Regions from separate parts of the Paenibacillus lutimineralis genome, predicted to be linked through region 1. Evidence: riboswitches for the same ligand, from Rfam matches in the RefSeq annotation. Region 1 holds a riboswitch; each other region holds the start of a gene.
The links. Region 1 has a riboswitch for cyclic di-GMP ahead of EI981_RS27400 (S-layer homology domain-containing protein). Riboswitches for the same ligand answer to the same signal wherever they lie in the genome.
Positions count from the first base shown of each region.

Region 1 (5,285 bases):
GGAATATCCGTTCCGTAGGGAAGCCGTTGGATGGGGTACGGCAGCGCTGGGGTGTCGGTATCCAGAATCCGAATAAATTCATCGCGATGGAAGAGGATAATCTGCTGGATACGGTATTTATCCGTGATGCTTCTGTCGTCAGCAGTGGGGATTACCAGCGTTATTACGCGGTGGATGGCGTGAAATACCACCATTTGATCGATCCAAAAACTTTGCTGCCGGGAAATTACTATCGGGCGGTGACGGTCGTTACCGAAGATTCCGGTTTGGCGGATTTTTTGTCGACGGTTGTATTCTTGCTGCCATATGAACAGAGCGCTGCTCTTGTAAAGGAGCTGGATGGAGTCGAGGTGCTCTGGGTAATGCCTGACGGCACTGTGAAGGCAACGAAAGGTATGCAGAAGATCATGAAAAGCCATGGAGCGTCAGGGGCGAGAGCGTCATAGCTTGAATCGGTGGAGCCCGGTAGATGGTTTGCTTATGTATGGCTATATTTTCAAATTTGTAGGGATTTTGTGGGACTAGTTTGAGTATTATGGTAATATATAAGCAAATTCATAATGAGGTGATTGATTCTTGATAGGTCGTAGCGGTAACCCCACTCTTAATGACAAGACTTTTGAAAGAGCCGGTCAATTTAGTGATTTGAACCGGATGACAATTGGAGGCACAGTGAATAAGGCGTTTATTACGCTCATTATTTTGCTGGCAAGTGCCTTCAGTACATGGATGATGTTCTTCGATGGGAAGAATGTAGTTCCTTTCGCTATCGGCGGAGCTGTTGCCGGGCTTATTATTGCGATAATCCTTGCTTTTAAACCAGCGATTTCTCCCTATTTAGTACCGATTTATGCACTTTGTGAAGGCTTTTTCCTTGGAGCCATTTCAGCTACATACGAGACTTTATACTATGGAATCACTTTACAGGCAGCCTTGCTGACAATGGGTGTCTTCCTTGCTCTGCTGCTTGCATACAAGACAAGAATTATTAAAGCGACAGAGAATTTCAAACTTGGTGTATTCGCGGCAACTGGCGGCGTAGCACTGCTCTATCTGCTGAGCATTGTATTGCGGTGGTTCGGTATTCAAATTCCTTATTTGCATGACAGTACACCAATCGGTATCGGAATCTCCGTCGTCATCGTAATCATTGCTGCACTGAATTTGGTGCTGGACTTTGACTTTATCGAGAACGGCGCACAGAATGGGGCTCCGAAGTACATGGAATGGTATGGAGCCTTTGGTCTGATGGTAACGCTTGTCTGGCTGTATCTTGAGTTGCTTCGTCTGATCGCCAAGATTTGGAGCCGTGATTAGACAAAACTAGTGGTTTGCGTTCGACAAAACTAGTATTATTTTACCTTTTTTAGCGATTGACTCCAGTTCTAAATGTGAAATATATTAATGTCACACAGAGGTCGTTGTTCTTCATCCAGAGAACAAGGGCCTCTTTGTTATATTTCATATCTAGGCACACTAATCGAAAGGTTAGGTCGCAAAGCTTTGGAGTCTAATGGTTCTGATCAGAATACTGATCCGGCTAATGACAGTCCGGCTGCATTCACAATGCTTATTGTTGATGCAGCCGGATTTTTTTGTTTTCTTCCTGGTTGCGAAGGCATTCCCAGTGAATAGCCTTCGTAAGATAAGTATTAGTGCCTGAAAAGGGAGGGGATTAATGCAGGGAAAGTAGCCTAGGAGTGAAGATAACAAAATGAGGAGGAGCTATGAAAAGCGGAATTCGATTAATTGTTACTTGGTTGTGCATGATCTCCCTTATACTAGGGATGCCTTCGATGGCGTTGGGAGCAGGCGGCAGTCCTAGCGATCCGGTGTGGCCAAACCCGGGGTCGATCCAGTTGAACAAGACGGCGACGCCTACCGATAACTTCGGAGAATGGAAGGTAACGCTGACGGTGGAAGGCAAGCAATTGAAGACAAACACGGACATTGTGCTCGTCATCGACAAATCGGGCAGTATGAACGATGGGAAGCGTTTGGCAAGTGCCAAAGAAGCGGCCAAGAGCTTCGCGGATTCACTGCTAACGAGTGATTCGGGTGTACGTTTGGCGGCGGTATCGTTTAATAATGCGGCTTCTGATCCACCGGTGTATGGCTTTGCAGATGCTTCCAAGAAGGATGACTTCAAGAAAGCCATTGATAAAATCAGTGCAACTGGCGGAACAAATATTCAAGCTGGACTTAAAGCTGCTGATGATCTATTGAAAAATAGTCCGGCTGACAAGAAGTATATCGTACTGCTAAGCGATGGAGAGCCGACCTACAGTTATAAGGGTACGGCTGCTACAAGTTACAACGATTGGCCTAATATGAAGTACAGCTTCATAATTACTGATTTTGACTTCACGTCTTTGAAAGGGACGGGTAGCAGTTTTTCATTATCCAGCTATAATATTGATCGAGCAGGTACCTACAAGGTCACGGATAATGGACTTCCGACCATTTCCCACGCAAAATTGCTGTACGATAAGGGTATTGGTATTTATAGCATTGGCCTGGAAGTAGGCAACAACAGCAATGCTGTGTATGTACTCAACAACAGTCAGAATCGAGGCTACTATTCAGCGAACAGCGATGAGCTGAAGAAGGTATTTGCGGAGATCTCCAGCGATATCAAATTTGCTGCCAGAGATGCAGTTGTGACAGATCCGATGGGCGAGAAGTTCAATCTCCAGCCGGGTGCGCTGGATGGCAAGGATTACGAAGCGTCCCAAGGCGAGGTGGTCTGGAACCCGGCGACAGAGACATTCCAGTGGAATGTCGGCACGGTCTCTGAAGGCAAATCGGCGACATTAACTTATGTTGTCGTGATCGATCCATCTTCGAACCCGGTGTCAGATACACTGTATCCGACGAACGGGAAAACGACGATTGATTACACGAATGTGTACGGTAATACGCATATTGTGAAGGAATTTACTGTACCTGAAGTGAAGATCGGCCTGGTGAAGATTCTTGTTAAGGGCTACGCGGTGAATCTGCAAGGAAAGCCGATCAACAAAGCTGGGGATGAAGTTGCTAGTCCAGCACTAGCAGAACAGCTATATTCCGAATACTATTCCGTTGATAGTAAGGATTCATTCCCAGTTGGTGGCGATCCGATCTCAGTACCAGCCAAATCGCTTGATGGATACAAACTCAAGGTTGGGGTCGACCCAACAATGGTTACTTTGCAAGCGACCGCAGATAATATCGTTCTGTTCGGTTATGCCAAAGTAATCGAGAAGTCGGTGACAGTGAAATACGTAGATCGCGATTCGGGGAAGGAAATTGCTGACCCGGATGTGATTGAGAAGGCTATTGTCGGTGAGCAGATTAAGCTCGAAGCGAAGCAAATTCCGGGATATACGGCAGAGGAGCCTACAACCTTTAATTATCCTGTAGAGAATAAGGATAATAATGAACATATTTTCTATTACACGGCTAATAAGCAGACAGTGACTGTGAAGTATCTAGAGCGGGGAACGGATAAGGAACTATCTCCGTCAACTTCCGTACCAGGAAAGACGGGAGAGACTGTGAAGTTAACAGCCGCCACTGTTCCTGGTTATACTCCAGAGAAAGCAGAAGATACGTACACAGTGAAAGCAGAGGGTAATGAGTATATCTTCTACTACACGGCGGGTGAACAAACCGTTACTGTTAAATATCTGGAGAAGGGAACGGACAAGGAACTATCTCCGTCAACTTCCGTACCAGGAAAGACGGGAGAGACCGTGAAATTAACGGCTGCAATCGTCTCAGGTTATACTCCAGATAAAGCGGAAGCTACGTACACGTTCCATGCAGGAGCCAATGAGTACATTTTCTACTATGTCCAAGATGAACAGCCTATTGAAGAGCGTGCCGTAACGATCCATTTCCTTGAAGAAGGCACGGAAGCTGTGCTGAAGGACCCAGAGGTTAAATCAGGTAAGGTCGGAGAAACATTGACCTGGACAGCTGAGAACATTACGGTAACGGATACGGTATATGCTCCGGTCCAGCTCAATCACAGCTATACGATTACAAACGAAGAAGTTCAGGACTACCCTATCTATTACAAAAAGAGTGATTCTGAAGAGAATTTGAAGCTTACGATTCAATATCTTGATCGGGCAACTGGAGAGCCCGTGGCAGCATCGGATACGGTGTTCGGAATCGAAGGCAAGGAGATTACTCTGTTGCCTAAGACTCCGACTGTAACGGATGCGGTATATGTACCTGAGTTAGAGAGTGCTACTTATACCTTTAACGGTGATCTGGAGCAAGAGTATACTTTCTACTACAACAAACAAGTAGACCCAGAGCCAGCTGAGCGCACGGTAACTGTGAAATACCTTGAGCAGGGTAGCAATCGTCAGCTTGCCAATCCTACCACGGTGAAAGGCAAGATAGGAGATACACTAACCTTAACGGCGGTAAGCATATCCGGCTATACTCCAACGAAGTCCAGCGATACGTATAAGATCGGAAATGGCGAATCGCAAGAATATATTTTCTACTACACAGCGAATTCGACTGGCGGTCCGGGCAGTCCTAGCTCAGGAGGCTCTTACACGTCTTACACACCACCTTCACCTCCGCCACCACCAGCACCACCAGTGCCGCCATTACCACCAGTACCGCCTAAGCTCGACACCGAGAATCACTTTGATTATATCCAGGGCTATCCGGACGGTATGGTAAAGCCGCAGAACAATATCAGCCGCGAAGAAGTGGCGGCGATCTTCTATCGTCTGATGGAAGGCGAGAGCCGGGCGAACTACTACTCAACAACGAATTCCTATAACGATGTGAAGGATACTCGCTGGTCCAACAAGCATATCTCGACGATGGCCAATGCCGGAATTATTACGGGCTACCCGGACGGCTCTTTCAGACCGGGTCAGGCAATCACCAGAGCTGAATTTGCTGCTATTGCAGCCCGATTCGATAAGCTGGATGAGCGAGAAAGCGGACTGTTCACGGATATTAGCGGACATTGGGCTGAGAAGTACATCCTCTCGGCAGGTAACAAGGGCTGGATCAAAGGGTATACGGATGGTACCTTCAAACCGAATCAATATATTACTAGAGCCGAGGCAATGTCCTTCATCAATAGTGTATTGAATCGTAAAGTGAAGGAGTCCGGAATCCATAAGGATGCCAAGAAGTGGCCGGATAATTCGGCAACGAGCTGGTATTACGAAGATGTCATTGAAGCGACAAACAACCATGATTATTCACGGAATTCGGATGACTATGAGACTTGGGAACAGCTTAAGCCACATAGAGTTGAACCC
Region 1 is NZ_CP034346.1:6,156,124-6,161,408, reverse strand. Features, by position in the region: gene EI981_RS27410 (FAD:protein FMN transferase) at 1-446, shown strand, start outside; gene EI981_RS27405 (Bax inhibitor-1/YccA family protein) at 577-1,317, shown strand; cyclic di-GMP riboswitch class I at 1,461-1,563, shown strand; gene EI981_RS27400 (S-layer homology domain-containing protein) at 1,728-5,285, shown strand, end outside.

Region 2 (5,285 bases), 400 kb from region 1:
AGATCCTTTCTACCCATATACTCGATACCGCCATCGTTCAGTAGACGAACCAAGTCGCCGGATCGATAATATCTTTTCCCCGAAGTGGGATCCGTCGGATCGATAGTAAAAGCCTCTTCCGTCTTATCAGGCAGATTTAAATAACCTTTAGCCAAGCCGATGGAATGAATCAGCAGTTCACCCATTACATTCACCGGGCAGAGTTGGTCATTCTCGTTGACGATCAGCACCTCGTAATTGGCGATAGGCTTGCCGATGCTGACCGTAGTCAAGTCTTCTGGTACCTGTTCCTTGATCATATGGGTTGTCGCGGCCACTGTAATCTCAGTCGGTCCATACGCATTTACGATGAACGGCTGATGCCCCAGCTTCTTCTGCAAATTACGGACGGACTCCCCTGGGAGCGCCTCCCCGCCAATAACAAAACTACGGATCAATTGATACTTGACCGCCTCTTCTACCGTTAAATACGCGGATAATTGATTGAAGAATACGGTTGGCAGAATCCCTATCCGCGTCGCCCCAGTATCCTCAATCGCCGTGGTGAAGCTGTCGACCGAATAACGCTGTTCATTGGACAATAGATGAAGCCTAGCACCGCAGCATATTGCACTGAATATATCGTATACGGAAGCATCAAAGCTGAAGGTAGAATATTGCAAAATGACGTCATGCTCCGAGAATTGAAGCTGCATAGTAGTAGACAACGACAGGTTCACGACACCGGCATGGCGGATCAGGACTCCCTTTGGTCTTCCCGTTGTACCTGATGTATAGATCGTATACGCAATATCATCCTGATCGATGGGAATATGGCAGGCTTCCCCTGGATAAGAGGCGAACTGCTCCAGGTCGAAGCATAACAGCTTCAACTCATTCACATTATCCGCTACAAGCGGCTGCAACTTAGATAGATAAGTTTCCTTAGTTAGTACAATCCGCGAGCCCGTATCTTCGATAATATACTGATTCCGATCATCCGGATGCTCTGGGTCCAGCGGAATATAAGTCCCACCGGCTTTGAGGGCGCCGAGCATGCTGACAACAGCTTCCATGCTGCGCTCCATGTAGATGGCCACGAATCCGCCTTTGTGCAGTCCTTGCTCAATTAGCGCATGGGCAACCTGATTGGATAACCGGTCCAACTCAGCATAGGTCAACTTCCACTCAGCCGACGACAGCGCAATTCGCTCTGGGAAACTCTCGACAGTCCTGCTGAGCATCGATGTAATCGTCAGCTCTACTCCCCAATTTCTAGCGGTATCATTGAGCTTCTCATAAGCCAGTAGATCCTCGTCGGTCATGATGGAAATGTCGCCCAGGACAATCTCGGGACGATCCAATACCGCCTGAGCAATACATTGAAAATGTCTGGCGAACTTGTTAATCGTACTCTCTTTGAACAAGTGGCTCGAATAGGTGATCTCAGCTACCCACTTTTCCCCCTCTGTCCGCACATACCAGTTAAGACGACTGGCTTCATAAGCGGCATTTCGTCCATAGATAGTCTGCACTACAGGAGACTGCGAAACCAGTTTCTCAATCTCCTGAATAGGCAAGCTGGCTTCATTGGATAGAACAAGCCGCTCCGCTATAGCTGATAGCAACTGGCTGAATGGAATTCCAGCTTCAGTATGAATCCGTATTGGAAGTATTCGGCCATCCGTGGCTTGTATTCCAACAATTTGATCCTGTTCACCGCTCATACGATATAGAAAGACATAATAACAAGCGATTAGCCAAGTCTGAATATCAGTTTCCTGGATCATCTGTCTCTTGAATGATGAACTAATATTCAATTCATAGATCATACTCTTGGACCCGTTGGCCATTGCTAGATCTGGATAGTCAGTATGGATATGAAATCCGGATAATGGCGGCTGAAGCTCATTTAGCCAATATTCCCGGACTTTCTGATTCATCAGTAGGGTACTCACAAATGTTCAGCTCCTATTCTCTCTCTCTATTTAAGGGTGTTCGATAAGTCTCCCCTTGAACGATTACAGCTTCAATCCCTCTACTAGTTTCTCTAATTTTCCGGAGATTTGATTCAAGTGCTCGGCAGAGCTCATAATATTGTCGGAAGAAGCCCTCTGCTCCATGGCACTCTCCTTGATTCGTTCGGAGATAACCGCATTTCTCTCTGCATATTCGGCAATCTGCTTAATGGTCGCCGTAATCTGCTCTGTCTCAGCTACCATCTCCTCGGTAGCCGCAGATACCTCCTGAATTTGACTGGTCACGGAATCTGTACCATCCAGTATCGTAGCGAAGAGCTCTCCTGTCTCTCGAACGACCTGGATACCGGTAGCAACATTCCGTTCTCCTTGGCCAATTGCGGCGACGGCTGTGCTTGTCTCTTTCTGGATATAGTGAACCAGATCAGCGATTTGCTCTGCAGACTTGGCGGACTCCTCGGCCAGTTTCTTCACCTGGTTAGCTACAACTGCGAAGCCTCGCCCTTCCTCACCTGCTCTGGCCGCCTCAATGCTGGCATTTAACGACAATAGATGGGTCTGTTCGGCGATTTGTGTAATCACCTGTACGATCTCCTCAATTTGCCCGGAACGTCTCTGCAATTGTTCTATCGATACGACCGATTGCTGCACGGATTGCTGGATGGAATCCATCTGCTTAATAACCCCGCCGATATTATCCCGTCCTATCTCAGACTTGTCCTTCATCTCCATTGATGCGTCCGACAACGCTGAAGTGCTGCTAGCAATCGTTCCTACGCCTGAATTGATCTCTTCCAGTGAAGTCACACTCTCGGAGATCGACTTGCTCTGCTGCGAGGCCTTCTCGGAGATTTCTTCAATATTATCGCTGATCGCCATAGAGCTCTCATGATTCGTCTCCAGCGTCTCGAACAGAATCTTCGATTGATCCGCCGATTGAATAGAGACCGTCTTGATCGTCGCTACCAGTTCATTCATATTGCGAACCGTTGCATTAAACTTCTCATTCACCTGACCCAGTTCGCTCTCATCCGTCTTCAACTGTACGCTGAAATCGCCTTTGCTAAGCTTGTCCAATGCGGACATGAGATCCTTCACGGGTGCAAATGTCCTCCGGGTCGTGAAATATTGAGACGACAAAATAACGATCAGAATGGCAATAAGTGCGAGAACCGTATATTTCAGCAAATCGGTTTGACCGGTCATAATTAGACTGGCATCGAAATCCATGCCTATGTATGAGAATATTTCACCATTCTTGTCCTGAACCGGATAGAGTACCGTTAACCAAACACCGTAATCGTCCTTATAAGGCTTTGTGAACGTAATTTTCTTTGTCTTCAGCATTTCCTCGACGCCCTTCACATGGTAAGCAGGCTGTCCAAGCATATCGCCCAGGAATAAGCCCTCACCCTCGAACATATCAAGGATTGCCGTCGGAAAAGCAATCATCTGGGTACTATCGTTCTCTACCTTCGCTCCAAAGATATAACCTTGTGCAACATCAGGGTGAGTCGCTGACAAGTCATCAAATACCTTCGTCAGCTTCTTCTGAAGCTCCGAATTGCGATCCGTGTCTGTCACCGCCGCTTTGGCTTCTTCCGGAGTGATCCTGTCCTTCCAGGCCTCCATGACCTTCTGTGAGTTGTCCTCCAACTGATTGGTTAATACGGCACCTTGAATATAGTAGCTGGCAGCAATCAAGATAACACCAGTCATCAGAATAGAGACACTCGTTAACAACATATTTTTCGTGACAATGCTCAAACGGTTAAAAAAACCAAAAATCTTCATATTCAGTCTCCTTTTCGTTCCAGATAGTGACTTGGAATTAAGCATAATTCCTTTCAATAAATTCGTTTTTTTTTACATTCTCCCTTCAATAAGTAGATCCACCTAAAATTTAGGCAAAAAAAAAGATAACCGCATAGCAAACACTATAGGTTACCTCTTTTAGCAACTGGCTGACATACCCCCATAAGGAGAATTAGTCCCTATAGCTTTGCGTCACTACCTTTCGATAGCTTTGCCCAAACATGTATAAAATTAGTTCAATGGATGGATCTATCTAACAAATTTCGACAACACGACATGATAATCTTACTATGATTTTCAAATCATTCCCATGATAAATAATACCATAATTGTGTACGTTGTATGAATTTTACCGTCTTTTGATTCGCTACTTAAGTCCTATCCTGCTAAAAAATGACTGCTTATCACGTGTCAGCTTACAGTCCGCGGTCGCTCCAGCCTTGATATTCCGGGAATATGCAGGGTCGCCCACTCGGGCAACAAATGATCAATTTTAGCTACTGCAACTGTCATATCATCATGGACCGTATTTTTCTGATAGCGAATCACTGTCTCCAGCAGGCAGTCGGCGATTTCCTGCGGGTCATCCGCATGAATCTCCGAGATCATCCGTTTGATCCACAGTTCCTTATTCACAGCATAACCGGGAGCATCATACACTCCGTCCGTCATCATAATCAAAATGTCGCCAGGAAGCAGCTGCACCGTAACCAGATCAATCTCAATATCCTGAATGATCCCAATCGGTAGATTGCTAGCCGTAATCGGTATAACCTCATTCCCTCGTTTGATAAAGCTCGGCGATGAACCAATCTTGAGGAACGTCGTCTGCGCGGAGAACTCATCGATCAGAGCCATATCAACCGTAGCATATACTTCATCCGGCGAACGAAGCATGAGAATCGAATTAACCGATTTCACCGCTAATTTCTCATCCATACCAGATTGAAGTAACTGTTCAAGAATGCCAAGCGCTGTGCTGCTCTCCAGCCGGGCCCGCTCACCATTGCCCATCCCGTCGCTGATGGCAACAGCAAAGGTTCCATTTCCAAGCTCCATTGCACTAAAGCTGTCCCCGGATAACAAGTCTCCGCCCTTAGCAGCCCCGGCGACTCCGGTCGTCACTTCGAAGGTCTTGGCCGAACCGAAAGTTACAGTCGCCAGTCCGTCTCTGCCTGTAGGCATATTCTCCCGGACTACCGTAATATGCTCGTCCACAATGTCGGATAATAGCGGCGCTATAATCTTCCGACACTCATCGAACCCGCGAGTATACGCATGGACAATTTCAATCTCCACATTGCCATGGTCCAGATTAATGATGTCTATGCTATGAATAGACAGCCCCATTTTGTCGAGCTCGTCCCGGATCTGCTCCTCCTGCTTGTACATCGCCTGTCCTTCTCGCTGAATCTCTCGCGCCAAATCCTCCATAACTTGAGAGACTCCTGAGAGTTGTTCAGCTACAAGCTGTCTGCTATCGTATATTTGCCGCTTCCAATGCATATCATT
Region 2 is NZ_CP034346.1:56,762-62,046, reverse strand. Features, by position in the region: gene EI981_RS00280 (non-ribosomal peptide synthetase family protein) at 1-1,922, opposite strand, end outside; gene EI981_RS00275 (methyl-accepting chemotaxis protein) at 2,001-3,752, opposite strand; cyclic di-GMP riboswitch class I at 3,911-3,999, opposite strand; gene spoIIE (stage II sporulation protein E) at 4,185-5,285, opposite strand, start outside.
Region 2: it holds a riboswitch for cyclic di-GMP, as region 1 does, so the genes downstream of both, EI981_RS00275 (methyl-accepting chemotaxis protein) here and EI981_RS27400 (S-layer homology domain-containing protein) in region 1, are expected to answer to the same signal.

Region 3 (5,285 bases), 200 kb from region 1:
ACGGCGAAACAGTTTGTTACTAGAATAAAAGTGGAGCGATCAGGGATATTCCTCACAGTCCGCAATGATTTGAGCATCACAGATATTGCTCTCCAATATGGCTACAATGATGCGAGTACCTTCAACAAAGCTTTTAAGAAGTATATAGGAATGTCTCCTTTAGAATACAGGAAAGCAAGAAACGACAAGAAATAGCAAATAGTTCTTCCCTATACTTAAGTTAAGGGAGATGATATTAATGGAAAAACCAACGATTACAGTAGAAAATATTGAAATGAAAGTCATCTATGTACGCTTCAAGGGAAATTATGTTGAGTATAGAAAAAATAGTCGTAAGATGTTCAATGAACTTTTCAAGTTCGCAAAAAAATATGATCTAATCAAAGATAATGTCACAAAGGTAATGACTATATACCATGACAATCCTTTCGTAACTGATTCAGAAAATTTACGAACTAGTTTAGCAATGACGGTTCCATCAGATACTGCAATTGAAGAAGAAGGACAAATCGGTACGATGACTTTTGGCGGAAAATACGCAGTATTACATTATGATTTAACGCTGGGTGAGTATGAAGAAGCTTGGAAATATGCTTATTCTGATTGGTTACTTAATAAAGGCGAATACACACCGAGAGATTCATTCCCCTTTGAATTATACGTTACTGAGCCACCAAAAGACTTCAAAGCCAAGAGCAAGACAGATATTTATGTTCCGATTGAGTAAAAATGCAATATTTAGGTAGCCTTTAATGTTAGTTGATATAATGTGAATAAATACACATAAACAGAACATCTGCGAAGAAAATAATAATAGCAGGAAAAATAGCAAGGAGTTTACGACGGATGAGGCAGCTGATTTTCCATTAATAAAAGAAATATTAAAATGGTGGAATTACTGATATACTGAGAACTTTACAAATAGCCGTTATATAACGGCTATTTTCTTTGACCAAGCCTCGAATTCGAAAAACGCACTAAAATGTACCGATTCAGACAGTGAGGAGAGCCGTATCAAAGTAGGGGTGAATTTTTCTCGGATTAGGCCACTTTTACGGGGCTTCCCTAATCTTCCCAACATCGGGGAGGTTTTCATGCTTTACTTTTATTCGATAGTTGAGCTTACTGTAGCTGTCTATGCTTCAATAACACGGAAATATAAAAGGTTTCTTTTTCTACAATTAGCTCTGTATTGACTACGCTGTAATTGATTTCTTCCAATGTAATTCCGTTGACTAACTTCGTAAGACGAATAAATTCTCCAATTTCCGAAATATAGATATCCGTTTTTGAATTGTCGGGGAATATGCATTGTACTCTAATGGGACTCATTCCTTTCTTTTTGAAATTGAATATTGGTGATGTTCCGAAGTGCCTGTATAAATAGGCTTTATCGTGTGTACTTGAATAGGCAATTTTATTATATCAAAATAGAACCCTATGGAATATATTTTAGGAAAATAAATTCTATAGTATCTTGGAGTGGGCAAATGTCTAGTCTATGGTTTGCTTAGGGTGATTGTTGTGAGTGACTTGATGAAGATGGTTGGGGAAGGCATTCGGCACTTCCGAAAACAACGTGGACTTAGCCAAGAGGAGCTTGCAAGTAAAGCTGAGATACACGAGACTTATATTGGTAAGCTGGAGCGTTCAGAAAAAGTATGTTCTGTCGTGGTACTATCTAAAATTACAAACGCGCTCGACCTCTCGATGGTAGAGTTCTTTAGTTATATCCAACCTGTGAGCGGAGAGGGAAGCGAGTCTATACTCTCAGAAATCGTGGATAGGCTTCGAGGCAAGAGTGTTAATGAGCAGAAAAGGGTATTGAAAGTAATCGACGCTATGCTGGATGAGCAGTTGAATTAAATTTATACTGTCTTGATTGTCAAAGGAGCTGCTGCGGCAGCTCTTTTTTTGTATTTTTCTCTGATAGAACCGTTAAGCTGAACGGTATCATAAGTGATAGCGAAAATTTGGTAATTGGGGTAAAATTCGTATTGCCATACGTTCCACTTGTTCCCAATCTCCTTATTCGGTCATAATTACTTTGGGAGTACCGAACATTGTTGATACTTCAATGCAGGTGGAGTGCTGTGTGTTGCGGGTGAGAACTCTGTGATTTAGAGCTATAATCAAGGGAACGCCTAATGCGTACTTCTAAATCTTAGTTTTGCATGAGAATATGTCTTGTTAGTAGTTAAAGGGACCCTATATAAGAGGGTATAGTTTAGAAGGAAGACAGGCCGCTTGCTACATTTAATGACGCAGTGCGACAAATCGGAATTTAGGGAGACAACATGGAATATATAAAAGAGGTATTTGCACAATATGATAGACAATGTATTCGGGTTTATCAGGCGTATAATCCAGTAATAGCAAAAGAAGCAGTTGCCTTACAGACTTTCGGCGAAAGCTTCAATATTAATCGCATGACATGGATAAAACCATCCTTTTTGTGGATGATGTATCGGTCTAATTGGGGGACAAAGAAAAATCAGGAATGTATTTTGGCTCTGGATGTACATATGGAAAAATTTAATGAATTGTTGAGGAAAGCGGTGCTAACCTCACCAGACTCAATGATATACAAAGGTTCAACTCAATGGGAAAAGGCATTTGAGGAAACAACAGTTTATTGCCAGTGGGATCCCGATAGAAATGTGAACGGCAATTCCATAAATCGTGCAGCCATTCAAATCGGTCTAAAAGGAATCACCTTAAAAGAATTTCTCGCCGATGGAATTTACCGCATTGAGGATTTGACACCGCTTGTGAAGAAATGGAATATACAGCGAAAGCAGGGGAAACTAAATTCCAAGAATCTACCAGTAGAAAGAATTTACCCTATTAAAGACAACGAAATTAGAAAAAGGCTGGATATGTGACAGCAAACTAAATTTCAGCTTGGCGGGATATTAGGCAATGACTTACGAGATGGGAGAAGAGTGATCATTTGTGATAATGAAGAATCGGTTACTTATGCCGAGAACGTTTACGCTCATGAGGGAGGGCCAATTTCCTCTTGATGGAAATAGAGTTGTTTGATATGATAGATTTACTTAATAGAAAGCTACTCACGATAATGGCAAACTTGTCGAAAGACAAGGACGCAAAGCTATAGGGTCTTCTTGACGAAATGTCAATGGCAGCCAGCTACCGAACGAATATGCTTTTTTTGTTTTTTATTGGACAAGCATTCATTAAAATCTGTGAAACTCTAATACGATAATGGCAAACTTGTCGAAAGACAAGGACGCAAAGCTACAGGGCCTTCTTGACGAAATGTCAATGGCAGCCTGGCCACCGAAGGGAGTTTTATAACATGCGTAACGTAGTCTTCGTTATTGTAGGACTTTTTGCGTTACTGATGTGGGCCCCGGCTGTACAAGCTGCACAATCTGAGGATTGGCTGGGCTTGGAGCAACTGGACCGTGGTGCGGTTGTCATTCGATATGACGTAAAAGCCGATGTCAAGACGAAGCTCATGATCACGAAAGGTCAAGATAATTATACATATGTGCTTTCGCCGAACAAACAGCAGGAAGCATTTCCACTTCAGATGGGTAACGGTGATTACACGGTCATCGTGCTGGAACAAGTCAGCGGCACCAAATATCAGATCGTTCAGGAAGCGCCAGTTACGCTTCAACTGACGAATGACAGCAAAGTGTTTTTGAACTCTGTACAGAATATCGATTGGAACGAAAGGGACAAGGCTGTTCAGCTTGCGAAGAAGCTAACTCGGTCTACCCAATCCGACGAAGAGAAGGTACAGGCTGTTTACGAATATATTATCGGGACGATCCAATATGACAAAGCTATTGCATCCAGCAAGTTGACGGACTACCTTCCCGATATCAACCGTACGATTGCAGGGCAGAAGGGGATATGCTACGACTATGCCTCCCTATTCGCTTCCATGCTGCGGAGCATCGACATTCCGGCCAAGCTGGTTATGGGAACATCGCAATACGTCGATGTTTACCACGCCTGGAATGAAGTTTATTTGAACGGGAAGTGGGTAACCATTGACACAACCGTCGATGCAAGCTGGAAAGTCAGAGGGGCCGAATTTAAAATGATTAAAGACGCCTCTCTCTATTCGGCAGCTAAATATTACTAATCAGTATACGATTAACCCAAGCTTTGGACGAAAGGTCCAAGGCTTGTTTGAGTTTGTCTAGAAATTGTAAAGATCTGGTCGGTATAATGCAAGAAGCCCTTTGGTTCTGAAGGAAAAAACAAGCACAATGAATCGTGCGCCAATAGAAATAAGTGGAGGTGATGGACTGGCAGGTCCCTTATCGGCATACAATTCAATGGAATATATGGCCCGATTTGCGCACGGTAAGCAAGATCGGAACCGAACATTATGAGGGTGATGTAGAGACTGAGGAGAGATCATGAAGAAAAAAATAAGTGGAATCATTGTGGCCCTGCTGCTTCTGATTCAATCGCTGTTTGGCGTATCCACCTGGACGGCCAATGCATCGGCAAGCGTGCAGGAAACAGTGCAAGAAGCCGTACAGGAAACTGTACAAGAAACCGTGCAGGAAAGTGTGCAGGAATCAGAGTATGGAAAGACGGATGACATCTATGACTCGTCGGCGCCTGTCGCCGATACAGAGAGTATTTTAACAAAAGTTGTGTTAACCGACATGAATGGTACCGTGATTGATGCGACTTATAATCCGGACGGCAACCTGGACATTGGTGCAGCTGTCAATCTAAGCTACGAATGGGAGCTTTCGAACGGACACGGCTATAAGAGCGGGGATATATTTACCTTCGAGCTGCCGTCTCAGTTTGAGATTTTTACGGACATTGACGCACCGCTCGTAGCCGATCAAGGCGAAGTTGGCAGATTTACGGTCGATCAGAACGGGAAAGTTGTCATGACTTTCAACGATTATGTTGAGAGCCATTCCAATGTAAGCGGCAAGCTGGAAATTCGCACCGAGTTTACAAAGGAAATCATTGAGGGAAGTACAGAAATCATTATTGCCATTCAGATAAAAAGCGGAGTCCAGACCATTATCGTGAATCTGAAACCCCAGGGTGGAAAGCTGATCGATAAGCAAGGGACAGCAATTGGCAAGGACCGGATTGATTGGACGGTTCAGGTCAACAAGTCGCTGGATAAAATCAAGCATGCGGTCATCACGGACGTAATGCCTGAAGGATTGGAACTCATCGCCGATTCTGTAGAGGTTTACCACTTGCAGGTTAACGGCCACGGATCAACGGTCCTTGGCGATAAGGTAGAGGCCGGCAAGTATACGGTT
Region 3 is NZ_CP034346.1:6,353,547-6,358,831, reverse strand. Features, by position in the region: gene EI981_RS30310 (helix-turn-helix domain-containing protein) at 1-195, shown strand, start outside; gene EI981_RS28230 (AraC family transcriptional regulator) at 239-727, shown strand; gene EI981_RS29850 (hypothetical protein) at 1,123-1,332, opposite strand; gene EI981_RS28225 (helix-turn-helix domain-containing protein) at 1,525-1,866, shown strand; gene EI981_RS28220 (DUF4291 domain-containing protein) at 2,298-2,885, shown strand; cyclic di-GMP riboswitch class I at 3,075-3,161, shown strand; cyclic di-GMP riboswitch class I at 3,221-3,308, shown strand; gene EI981_RS28215 (transglutaminase-like domain-containing protein) at 3,323-4,123, shown strand; gene EI981_RS28210 (LPXTG cell wall anchor domain-containing protein) at 4,404-5,285, shown strand, end outside.
Region 3: it holds a riboswitch for cyclic di-GMP, as region 1 does, so the genes downstream of both, EI981_RS28215 (transglutaminase-like domain-containing protein) here and EI981_RS27400 (S-layer homology domain-containing protein) in region 1, are expected to answer to the same signal.